Regions from separate parts of the Paenibacillus sp. JZ16 genome, predicted to be linked through region 2. Evidence: predicted binding sites of a transcription regulator. Region 2 holds the regulator's gene; each other region holds the start of a gene.
The links. Region 2 encodes NrdR, which represses ribonucleotide reductase genes. Its sites were predicted from a motif close to AACACNATATATNGTGTT; they were not measured.

Region 1 (3,283 bases), 490 kb from region 2:
CCAGGAACTCCAACGATTCCGGGCTGCCGTAACGGATGTTCAGCTTGATCATCAGCTCCGCCAGACCCATCGTTCCGAGGCCCACGCGGCGCTCTTTTTTCTGGTTCAATTCGTTTTCTTCAAAATGGTACGGCGTCCGGTCAATGACATTATCCAGGAAACGCACGGAGTACCGTGTCGTTGTAGCCAGCTCATCCCAGGCAACGTCATGGTTCGCTTCATCATAGAACTTCGACAGATTCATCGCGGACAGGTTGCATACGCCCCAGCCCGGAAGTCCTTGCTCGCCGCAAGGGTTCGTACAAATAATCGGGTTGAAATACCAGCTGTTGGACATCTGGTTATAGTATTCCATGAATACGACGCCCGGTTCTGCGGATTTCCATGCGGATTCGATAATGGTGTGCCAGACCTCGCGTGCTTTTACTGTTTTATATGGAATGATACGGTGTCCGGCTTTCTTCCATTTATCCAGATCGCCGTCCCACAGCTCATCATAGTCAGGATCCGTAGTATCCGGGAACACCAGCTCCCAGTCCAGATCTTCCTTCACGGCCTTCATGAAATCATTGCTGACGCATACCGACAGGTTCGCATTCGTAACTTGTCCCATCGTCTGCTTCACGGTAATGAAATCCTCCACGTCCGGGTGCCAATCATTAATCATCAGCATGAGCGCGCCCCGGCGGCTTCCGCCCTGCTCGATCAATCCCGTCGTATAACTGAACAATCCGCCCCACGATACCGCACCGCTGGAGGAGCCGTTCACGCCTCTTACGATCGCGCGCCGAGGACGCAGGGAAGACAAATTAATGCCGACTCCGCCGCCGCGCGCCATGATCTCGGTCATCTCGCTCAGAGTTTCCATGATGCCGCCCCGGCTGTCCTTCGGTGAAGGAATCACGTAGCAGTTGAACAGCGTCAATTCATCGCTTGCACCAGCTCCAGCCGCAATCCGTCCGCCCGGCACCAGCTTCCAATCATCCAGAATCTCGCGGAACTTCCCGCGCCACTCTTCCTGCAGTTCAGGCGTTGCCTCAACCGATGACATGGCAGCCGCGAGTCGATCCCACATTTCTTCCGGCGTTTTCTCGATGGTTAACGTCAGCTTCTCCACATCCGATTCCACAAGCTCGCCCTTCCGTGTCTTCACCGTGACCTTGCGGCCTTCGCGTTTCACGATTTCGCCAACTTCCTTGGTCGGAAATTTAGGATCATCCTTCGTCAAAACGAGCACCACATCGCCTACCTTAGCGTTGTTGGAGTCCGCATCCTTCCAGGCATACCGGTCCAAAAAGATCTTCTCGCTTAAACCTTCCAGCCGCTGATTCTGCATCGTACTCAAGAGCAACTACCTCCTATATAAAATATAAAATTAAAAAGTTCCGCAGTTATGCGCTCACCAACAACATAACCTGTTATGTAGCCGGTCAAACATTCAAAACCACTATATACACCATATATAGTGCTACCAATTCATTATACTACACTATATATAGGTTAACTATGCCGATAATGTGAAAATTAAGCCAACAGATCCAAGCTCCCGCTCGCAAGCTTCCGCTTTCTTCCTCTCGCTCTCTTTTTCGGCCTTCCCTATGAAAAAAAGGATGAAAATATCCAATTCCAGCAGCCGTGCGCCCTTTGGGTTATTCCACGCCTTCCGAATCCGTGCAAGGTTATGAAGACTTCTTTTTTCGTCCATACTACATATACACCGCTGGCCCGGAATCTTTCACAACAGGAGGAGATCGACATGAACCATCAGCCATCTGCCGACTCAGGCATGATTTTCGACGCGCGTCTTCCCGTTCCATTGCAGATCGACCGTTCCTGGTTTGACGATCTCGCCGGTCGACTGGACAAGGGCGGACCTTGGGGTGACTATCGTCTGGCCCAGCTTGCCGTGGAGGGCGAGAAATCGCGTCTCGTTACAAGCTTTGAAGAATTGCAATGCCTCAAGCACCTAGGCGGCTTATCCCCGCTCCCCCATCAGACCGATACCGCCAGACGCGTATTGTTCGAGATGTCGGGTCGAGCCATTCTCGCTGATGAAGTGGGGCTTGGTAAAACGATTGAAGCCGGCCTTATTTTAAAAGAATACATCGTGCGCGGCCTGGTATCCAAAGTGTTGATTCTCGTTCCCGCTTCCCTTGTGCTGCAATGGGTTCGCGAGCTGAACTCCAAGTTCGGCATTCCTGCGATTGCGCAGAAAAAAGCGTACTCCTGGGGCAATGATATCGTTGTCGCCTCCATGGACACGGCGAAGCGCGATCCGCATCAGGAGATTCTGCTGAACGAGGAGTACGACATGCTCATCATCGATGAGGCGCACAAGCTCAAGAACAAAAAAACCTCCAATTATCAATTCATTCAAAAGCTGCGCAAAAAATACTGCCTCTTGCTGACGGCCACGCCGGTGCAGAACGATCTCAGCGAGCTCTTCAATCTGATCACCCTGCTGAAGCCGGGCCAGCTTGGAGGCCAAGGGCAGTTTGCCGCTAATTTTGTTGTCGATAAACGAAGACCCAAGAATCAGGAGCAGCTCAAGGATGAGCTGTCCAAGGTCATGATCCGTAACCGCCGCGGCGAAGGCGAAGTGAAATTCACCAAGCGATCCGTCCGCAATGTAGGGCTTAGCCTCTCGCCCGAAGAACAGTCATTATACGACGGCGTCACGTCCTTCGTCAAAGATCAGTATCAGGCAGCAGGGGGAAATTTAAGCAGTATGCTGTCCCTTGTTACGCTCCAGCGTGAAGTGTGCAGCAGCCGCGATGCCGTTTTCGTGACTCTTGTTAATCTGTCCAAGAAGCTGCCCGAGGACTCTCCGCTGCGCGATAAAATCTGGGAGCTCGTCTATCTCATCAAGGCCATCAAAGCCAACACCAAGGCGGAAAAAACCATCGAGCTGATCCAGCAAATGAACGAGAAGGTCATCGTATTCACGGAATACCGCGCCACCCAGGAATACTTGCTCAATTATTTCCGCGATCACGGGCTCATCTCCGTACCGTACCGAGGCGGAATGAACCGCGGCAAGAAGGACTGGATGATGGATCTGTTCCGCGGCAAGGCACAGGTCATGATCGCGACGGAAGCCGGGGGCGAAGGCATCAATCTGCAATTCTGCCACCATATGATCAACTTTGATCTGCCCTGGAATCCCATGCGGGTCGAGCAGCGAATCGGACGCGTCCATCGTCTCGGCCAGACCAATGACGTGAAGATTTACAACCTGTCCACTTCAGGAACCATTGAAGAGCACATTCTGAACCTGCTGCAC
Region 2 (3,283 bases):
AGGGTTGGTTTACGTTTTGCATCCAAGGGCGGCATGCGTTTTATCTCTTATTTGCCTGCTTTTTTGTTAATCGTCATGGGTATAATGAAGCTGTTATGAGGTGAAGTCATGAATATCGGTTTAACCGGAGGAATTGCAACTGGCAAGAGCACCGTGTCCTCCATGTTGGCCATGAAGGGAGCACTTCTCGTCGATGCGGATCTCATCGCCCGGGAAGTCATGCTCCCGGGTCATCCGGTGCTGGGTAAAGTGACCGAACATTTTGGACAAGCGATCCTGTTTGAGGACGGTACGCTGAATCGAAAAAAACTCGGGGAAGTGATCTTCCATCATCCCGAGCAGAGAACGGTATTGAATGAGATCACGCATCCGGCGATCCGGCAGGAAATCCGGGAACGGACGGAAGCGTATGAGCGGCAGTATCCCGACCGGCTGGTGGTAGCGGATATTCCGCTGCTGCTTGAGGCCAAGGAGCATTATTCTTATCTTGACCAGATCGCTGTTGTTTATGTACCGCGAGAGCTGCAGCTTGAGCGTCTGATGGTACGCGATGATCTTAACAGGGAAGCGGCAGAAGCGCGTTTAAACAGTCAGATGGATATCGAGGAGAAGAAGCGTCTGGCGGATATCCTCATCGATAACAGCGGAACATTGGCCGAAACACAGCAGCAGGTGGACAACCTGTGGGGCAGGTTGGTTAGTCTATGAAGTGGCTCCGTAAAAAAAGAGTGCTGCTTCTGCTGTTTGTCTCTTTTGTAGCGCTTCTGTATCTGAGCTCGAACTGGATGACCTTGCTGTATCCGATTCATTATAAAGATGAAATACGGAAGCATGCCGCATACTATGAGGTCGATCCGTTCCTGGTGGCATCCATCATTCGTGTGGAAACGAACTTCAAGCCGGGTAAGGAGTCCAAGAAAGGCGCCCTGGGCATTATGCAGCTGATGCCGGATACGGCGAATTGGGCGATGGAAATGGCCAAGCTGCCATCGGTAAACCTGCTGAACGTAAAGAATGAAGTGGATGCGAATATCCAGCTGGGCACCTGGTATATTCAGAACCTGCACAAGGAAATGGACGGCAACCCGATTGCCGCCATCGCCGCCTATAATGCAGGCCCCGGGAACGTCAAGAATTGGATCAACAAGGGCATGTGGGATGGAACCTACGAGAATGTGAAGAGTATTCCCATCGGGGAAACCCGCCACTATGTACAGCGCGTGATTTATTATTATAATCAATATACGGATGTGTATAAGGACGGCTTTTAACGAAAAAAGAGCGCTGGACAGGCTCTTACATCGAGCCGTCCAACACTCCTTTTTTAAGGAAGAATCAATTATTGACCGGAGAATTGACCAGCCAATTGTTGCTCGGCCAGGGTTACAAGACGCTTTGTGATGTATCCCCCGATCGAACCGTTCTCGTAGGAAGTCATGTTACCTTGGTATCCGTCTTGTGGAATGGAGATACCAAGTTCTTGAGCTACCTCGTACTTCAATTGCTCAAGAGCAGCGTTTGCGCGAGGAACAACCAGGTTGTTGGAGTTGTTGTTGCTTTGTGCCATGTTAAGTTCACCTCCTTGGGTTGGTAAAAGTATTATGTCTCGGGTTTCGCATTTTCATAACATAAAAGAAAAAAGTTTTGCTGGTAAATTTTTCATTAGGGCCATTAAGGCTAAAATACGCTGAAAACAAAGGAAGTGAAGATAACTTTATGAAGTGTCCATATTGCAGTTATGCCGGAACGAAAGTGCTGGATTCCAGGCCTGCCAACGAGAATAAATCCATCCGCCGCCGCAGGGAATGCGAGCAGTGCAGCAAGAGATTCACAACCTTTGAGATGGTGGAGGAAACGCCGCTGATTGTTGTGAAGAAGGATGGAAGCCGAGAAGAATTCAGCCGGGAGAAGGTACTCCGCGGTTTGATCCGGGCATGCGAGAAGCGTCCGGTATCCGTGGATCAGCTGGATATGATCGTATCGGATGTCGAGAAGGCACTGCGCAATACCGCAGCAGCAGAGGTGGAGAGCCGCCAGATCGGGGAGCTTCTGATGGAACGGCTGTATCCGGTCGATGAGGTAGCGTACGTCCGGTTTGCGTCCGTGTATCGGCAGTTCAAGGATATCAATATGTTTATGAAGGAACTGAAAAGCCTACTGTCCAAGGATACGGACGGTCAGGAGCTGTAAGAGCACCAGGGTTCTGCGTGATCCAGGTGCTCTTCCGGTGCTCTCAAGGAGCCCATCCTCATCATCGATAAGTGACATTATATAGAGAAGTAAAAGGGATACAGCACGTCATCAAAAAATGTGAAAAACCTGTTGACATGCCTGCTGATTTTTTATATGATATAGAAGTCGCTTACGGGGCCTTAGCTCAGCTGGGAGAGCGCATCGCTGGCAGCGATGAGGTCAGGGGTTCGATCCCCCTAGGCTCCATAATAAGAAAACCCTTGATATTCAAGGGTTTTTTGCTTTTTTAATACGTATTTAGTACTGTCCATAAATGGTCTTGGGGACGAATTGGGGACGAATATTGAACATAATGAAAATGGGCAATCATTTTATGTCATGAGCACCTACAGCGTCGGGGTTCGAGGCGCTGTTTTTTTGACTCGTTCAAACGGACTGATCTGGGGTTCAGTAAGGCTGCACCGTTCGAAAGTTGTATCGTAACAGAAAAATTAAATTGTTATTCCGATTTCTAATGTGTTTTCATGCCAGTTCGTTTTACTTATGATTTAACAGCAGTTTCAACGGTCAGTAGCGATTTCCCCGGTTACAGGCGAGAAGCCTGTTCTTGAGGTCTAAAGTATCAGAAACTTTATCCGGGGAGAATTTGCCTGGAAAAAAAAGAAAAAGCGTCCCACAAGTCTTTTGAGTCTGCCCCCATAGCGTGAGACAAATTAAAAACACCTTCAAGAGAATGCAACCATGTCGTAAGATATGGAGACAACCTTGGAGGTGTTTTTCGTTGGCAGCAAGAGTCAGCTGTCCGGTAGAAATGAAGAAGAAAGCCATTGAAATGAAGTTGGATGGCATTCCAGTGAAAAAAAGTCATGAACCAACTGAACATACGTAATAAGACACAAGTGGAGAGCTGGATGAGATGGTTTTGTAGTGGCAAATGGAACCGTCTGGAGCAGCCTGTCGGTAAAACAATACAGCTAAGGTAAAGTGCCTGAATATACATTAAAGCTCGAGAAGGTACAGGGGTGGAAAATCAGTTGAACGAGCTGTTGGAAGACACGGAAATCTATGTAGTCGATGAACATACGTTGTT
Region 3 (3,283 bases), 3.5 Mb from region 2:
CCAATGAATCCAAGTGCCAGAGTGCCGTGCTTAATCAGTTCGCGTACCTTGTCCTCCGGGGCCAGGTCTTCGCCGCCTTCCCACACGCCTTCCCGCATCATAAAATCGGACGCTTTGGCCGGTTGGTCCGCCTGCAGCTCGTAGCGGTGAATCAAACCCTCTACCGCAATCGTCATATACTGATCCAACTGCTCGTAGAAGAGGCTCAGGTCGGGCATATCCCGCTTGCCTTCGACGATACCATGCTCGATGCCGAGACGAACCAGATTGATCGTATTGAAGGACAAATTGCCTTTTCCGCTCAGGCGGTTTCGCCCGAACCGGTCTGAAATCGTCCGTGTCCTGCAGCCCATGGTGGCAATAATCGTGTCTGGCTCGTCCGGGTTATAGTAGACCAGATTAAACGACGCATCCACGTTGACAAAGTTCGGGTAGAGCCTGCGGCTGGAGCACTCAACGGCTTTCAGGAACAGATCGTAATTGGGCTCCCCTTCCGCCTGGTTAACCCCTTGCTTGCACTGGAAAATATGCTGCGGAAATATCGGCGTCTCTCCCCCGCCGAGTCCTCTCATCGTGGCATCCAATAGAGCATGGGACACCAGCCTTCCTTCCGTTGACGTGCACATGCCATAGTTCAGCGATGTGAAAGGGATCTGTCCACCGGCCCGGCTGCTCATCGTGTTTAAATTATGGATCAGGGATTCCGCGGCCTGTTTTACTTCATTCACCGTTTCGTTATATGCGTAATGATATATTCGCGGATAAGAGTCCTTCAACTGCTTGTTGTCTATGTATAATTCGTTATCGGGAAGAACTTGTACATTGGGTCTATGCTTGCCCTGCTCCACCTCTCCGAAGTAGGCAAGCCCTTTCCGAAAATGCCGGTGAAACGATTTGCCGACATACGGGGCCAGATCCCAATCGATTTTATTTCCGGACACGCCGCCGAATTGACTGTTCTGCTGAGATTGAAATATGATGGCCACCAGCGCCATCGCGGTCATGATGCTCTGCGGCGGCCTGACCGATCCGTTACCGGTATTGAACCCTTTGGCCAATAGACGGTCAAACGGGATGAAAATACAGTTCGTCGTACCGAGTGCATACTGGTCCAGGTCGTGCACGTACACATAACCATCCCTGACCGCTCTCATGAGCTCTCCGGGCAGGATAAATTTGCTTGCCATCCATTTGGCATACTCAGAGCCGATCCGACTCATTTTTCCACTGAAGGATTCCCCGTTCAGATTCGCATTCTCCCGCAGCAGATCCAGATTCGTTACCCCAATCACATCCCTGCTGATCTTGTAGAGTTCTCCCCGCCGCATCCGCTCCAGATCACGGGCTTCCCTGTAATGTTGATAAGCTGCCGCTGCCGCTGCATAACCTGTGCTTTCCAATTGTTCAACAACAATATCTTGAATATCCTCCACACTCACCTGCTCCATCCCCGCGGTGACGCGGGCAACCTCCTCGCCAAGCTGCAGGGAAGCCTCCTTGCGGGACACCCCCTCAACAGCTATAAAAGCTTTATCCACTGCCTTCACAATCCGGCTTATCTCAAAATTCACCAGGCATCCGTCTCTCTTCATGACTTTCATGAAACGAATCAACTCCTTCTTCTCAGATCATTTATACACTATATATAGTTTCGTTTTATCAATTTACATCCATATATAGTTTGATGCTGTGAGATAGATCACGTCTGCTGATCCTATGAAGTGTATCAGCGATTCCTGACAACGTCCTTAAAGGACATGAATCCCAACAGAAAAAAGGCACTCGAGTGAGCATTGATCACATCGGGTACCTTCTTGTTTAACCACAGTAGAATTAACTTTCGGCAGGCGGCATCGGGGTTGGTGTCGGCTTAGCATAACCTGTGCTGTATTTCTCGTCGATTGCGGTCCGAATATCCTTCAGGCTTTTGCCCTCGCTGCTCATTTTGGCAGATTCCACGGCAATGTCCAGGCATACCCCGCAGCGGGTGCCATGATCGTCCCACACCACGGTGCCGTCCTCCTGAATCTCATCAATAAAACAGTTCAGATTGCTCTCATGACCGGCACTGTCCCCACAGCCGCAATAACAAGGAATGTATTTCAGGACATCACTGACCTGCGCGGACAAGGCATAGATCGTCTGGAGCTCGCTGGTCTGGCTCTTCAAAAAGGCAGGCAGCTCATCAATCGAAGCCGTCGCCTCCTGGATATCCCCGTTGGACAGCTGCGTCTGATGTCCGTGCTCATGCGCTGCCTTGGTTGCCTGTCCACTTTCAACCTGCTCCTGGGCGCTTTTCCCCGAACAGCCGCTCAGCATAAGACCGGCGGACAGCAGCAGGATGACAAACCGTTGTTTCCCTTTTTTCATCATTCGTTTCCTCCATTTAACTAAACTAGCGGCCGTTAATCCCGTTCTCGCTGTACGACCCTATTCTTCGCGTCGTAATCGCTGATTGTGCGCGATCTTGGCTTCGTTCCCCTGCTCCGTCGCCTGATAGAACACCCGGCGGGAGAGCTCCTTCGGCAAATATTCCTGCTTCACGTAATGGCCCGGATAATCGTGCGGGTACTTATAGCCGACATGTCCCAGCTTCACGGCGCCCGAATAATGCGCATCACGCAGATGAAGCGGTACCTCCGCCGATTTTACTTCATCCATGGCGGACATCGCCCGTGATATTGCGGTCACAACGCCATCGGATTTTGGACTTTCCACCGCAAACAGGATAGCCTGGGCGATATTAAGCTTGGCTTCCGGCCAGCCGTTATTCCGGTAGGCGTCCAGTGCGCTTACCGCCTGCACCATCGCTTGCGGATTAGCCAGCCCGATATCCTCGCTGCTGGCAGCAATCAAGCGGCGGATGAACACCATCGGGTCCATCCCCAGCTTTTCGACCGCATACAGGAACCAGAACAATGCCGCATCGCTGGAACCCCGAATGCTTTTATGAAAGGCGGACAGCACGTCATACTGCGTGGACTCGTCCGCCTTGACGAGCGGCTTGCGTATCGATTCCTCGGCCACATCCAGCGTAATATGGACCGTGCCGCCTGCATCAGGCGGGGTCGTCATCGCAGCGAGCTCAAGCGCATTCAATGCACGCCGGATGTCGCCGTTCGCCATCGTTGCAATATGCTCCAATGCTTCCTCATCTGCCTGAAGCTCCATGAATCCAAGACCTTTATCCGGATCGGATAGCGCGCGCTGCATCGCGATCATGGAATGGTTCTTATTCAGCGGCTCAAGCTGGAACAAGGTTGAACGGCTCATCAAGGCCCCA

Region 1: a site for NrdR is predicted at 1,453-1,470, ahead of BJP58_RS10335 (adenosylcobalamin-dependent ribonucleoside-diphosphate reductase). Genes of this name have one in related genera too.
Region 3: a site for NrdR is predicted at 1,636-1,653, ahead of BJP58_RS28210 (anaerobic ribonucleoside triphosphate reductase). Genes of this name have one in related genera too.

The regions. Positions count from the first base shown of each region.
Region 1 is NZ_CP017659.1:2,269,885-2,273,167, forward strand. Features, by position in the region: gene BJP58_RS10335 (adenosylcobalamin-dependent ribonucleoside-diphosphate reductase) at 1-1,336, opposite strand, end outside; gene BJP58_RS10340 (DEAD/DEAH box helicase) at 1,757-3,283, shown strand, end outside.
Region 2 is NZ_CP017659.1:2,763,026-2,766,308, reverse strand. Features, by position in the region: gene BJP58_RS12440 (MntP/YtaF family protein) at 1-99, shown strand, start outside; gene coaE (dephospho-CoA kinase) at 109-708, shown strand; gene BJP58_RS12430 (lytic transglycosylase domain-containing protein) at 705-1,271, shown strand; gene BJP58_RS12425 (alpha/beta-type small acid-soluble spore protein) at 1,340-1,567, opposite strand; gene nrdR (transcriptional regulator NrdR) at 1,717-2,190, shown strand; tRNA gene BJP58_RS12415 (tRNA-Ala) at 2,367-2,439, shown strand.
Region 3 is NZ_CP017659.1:6,309,530-6,312,812, reverse strand. Features, by position in the region: gene BJP58_RS28210 (anaerobic ribonucleoside triphosphate reductase) at 1-1,601, opposite strand, end outside; gene BJP58_RS28205 (PCYCGC domain-containing protein) at 1,834-2,373, opposite strand; gene BJP58_RS28200 (replication-associated recombination protein A) at 2,431-3,283, opposite strand, start outside.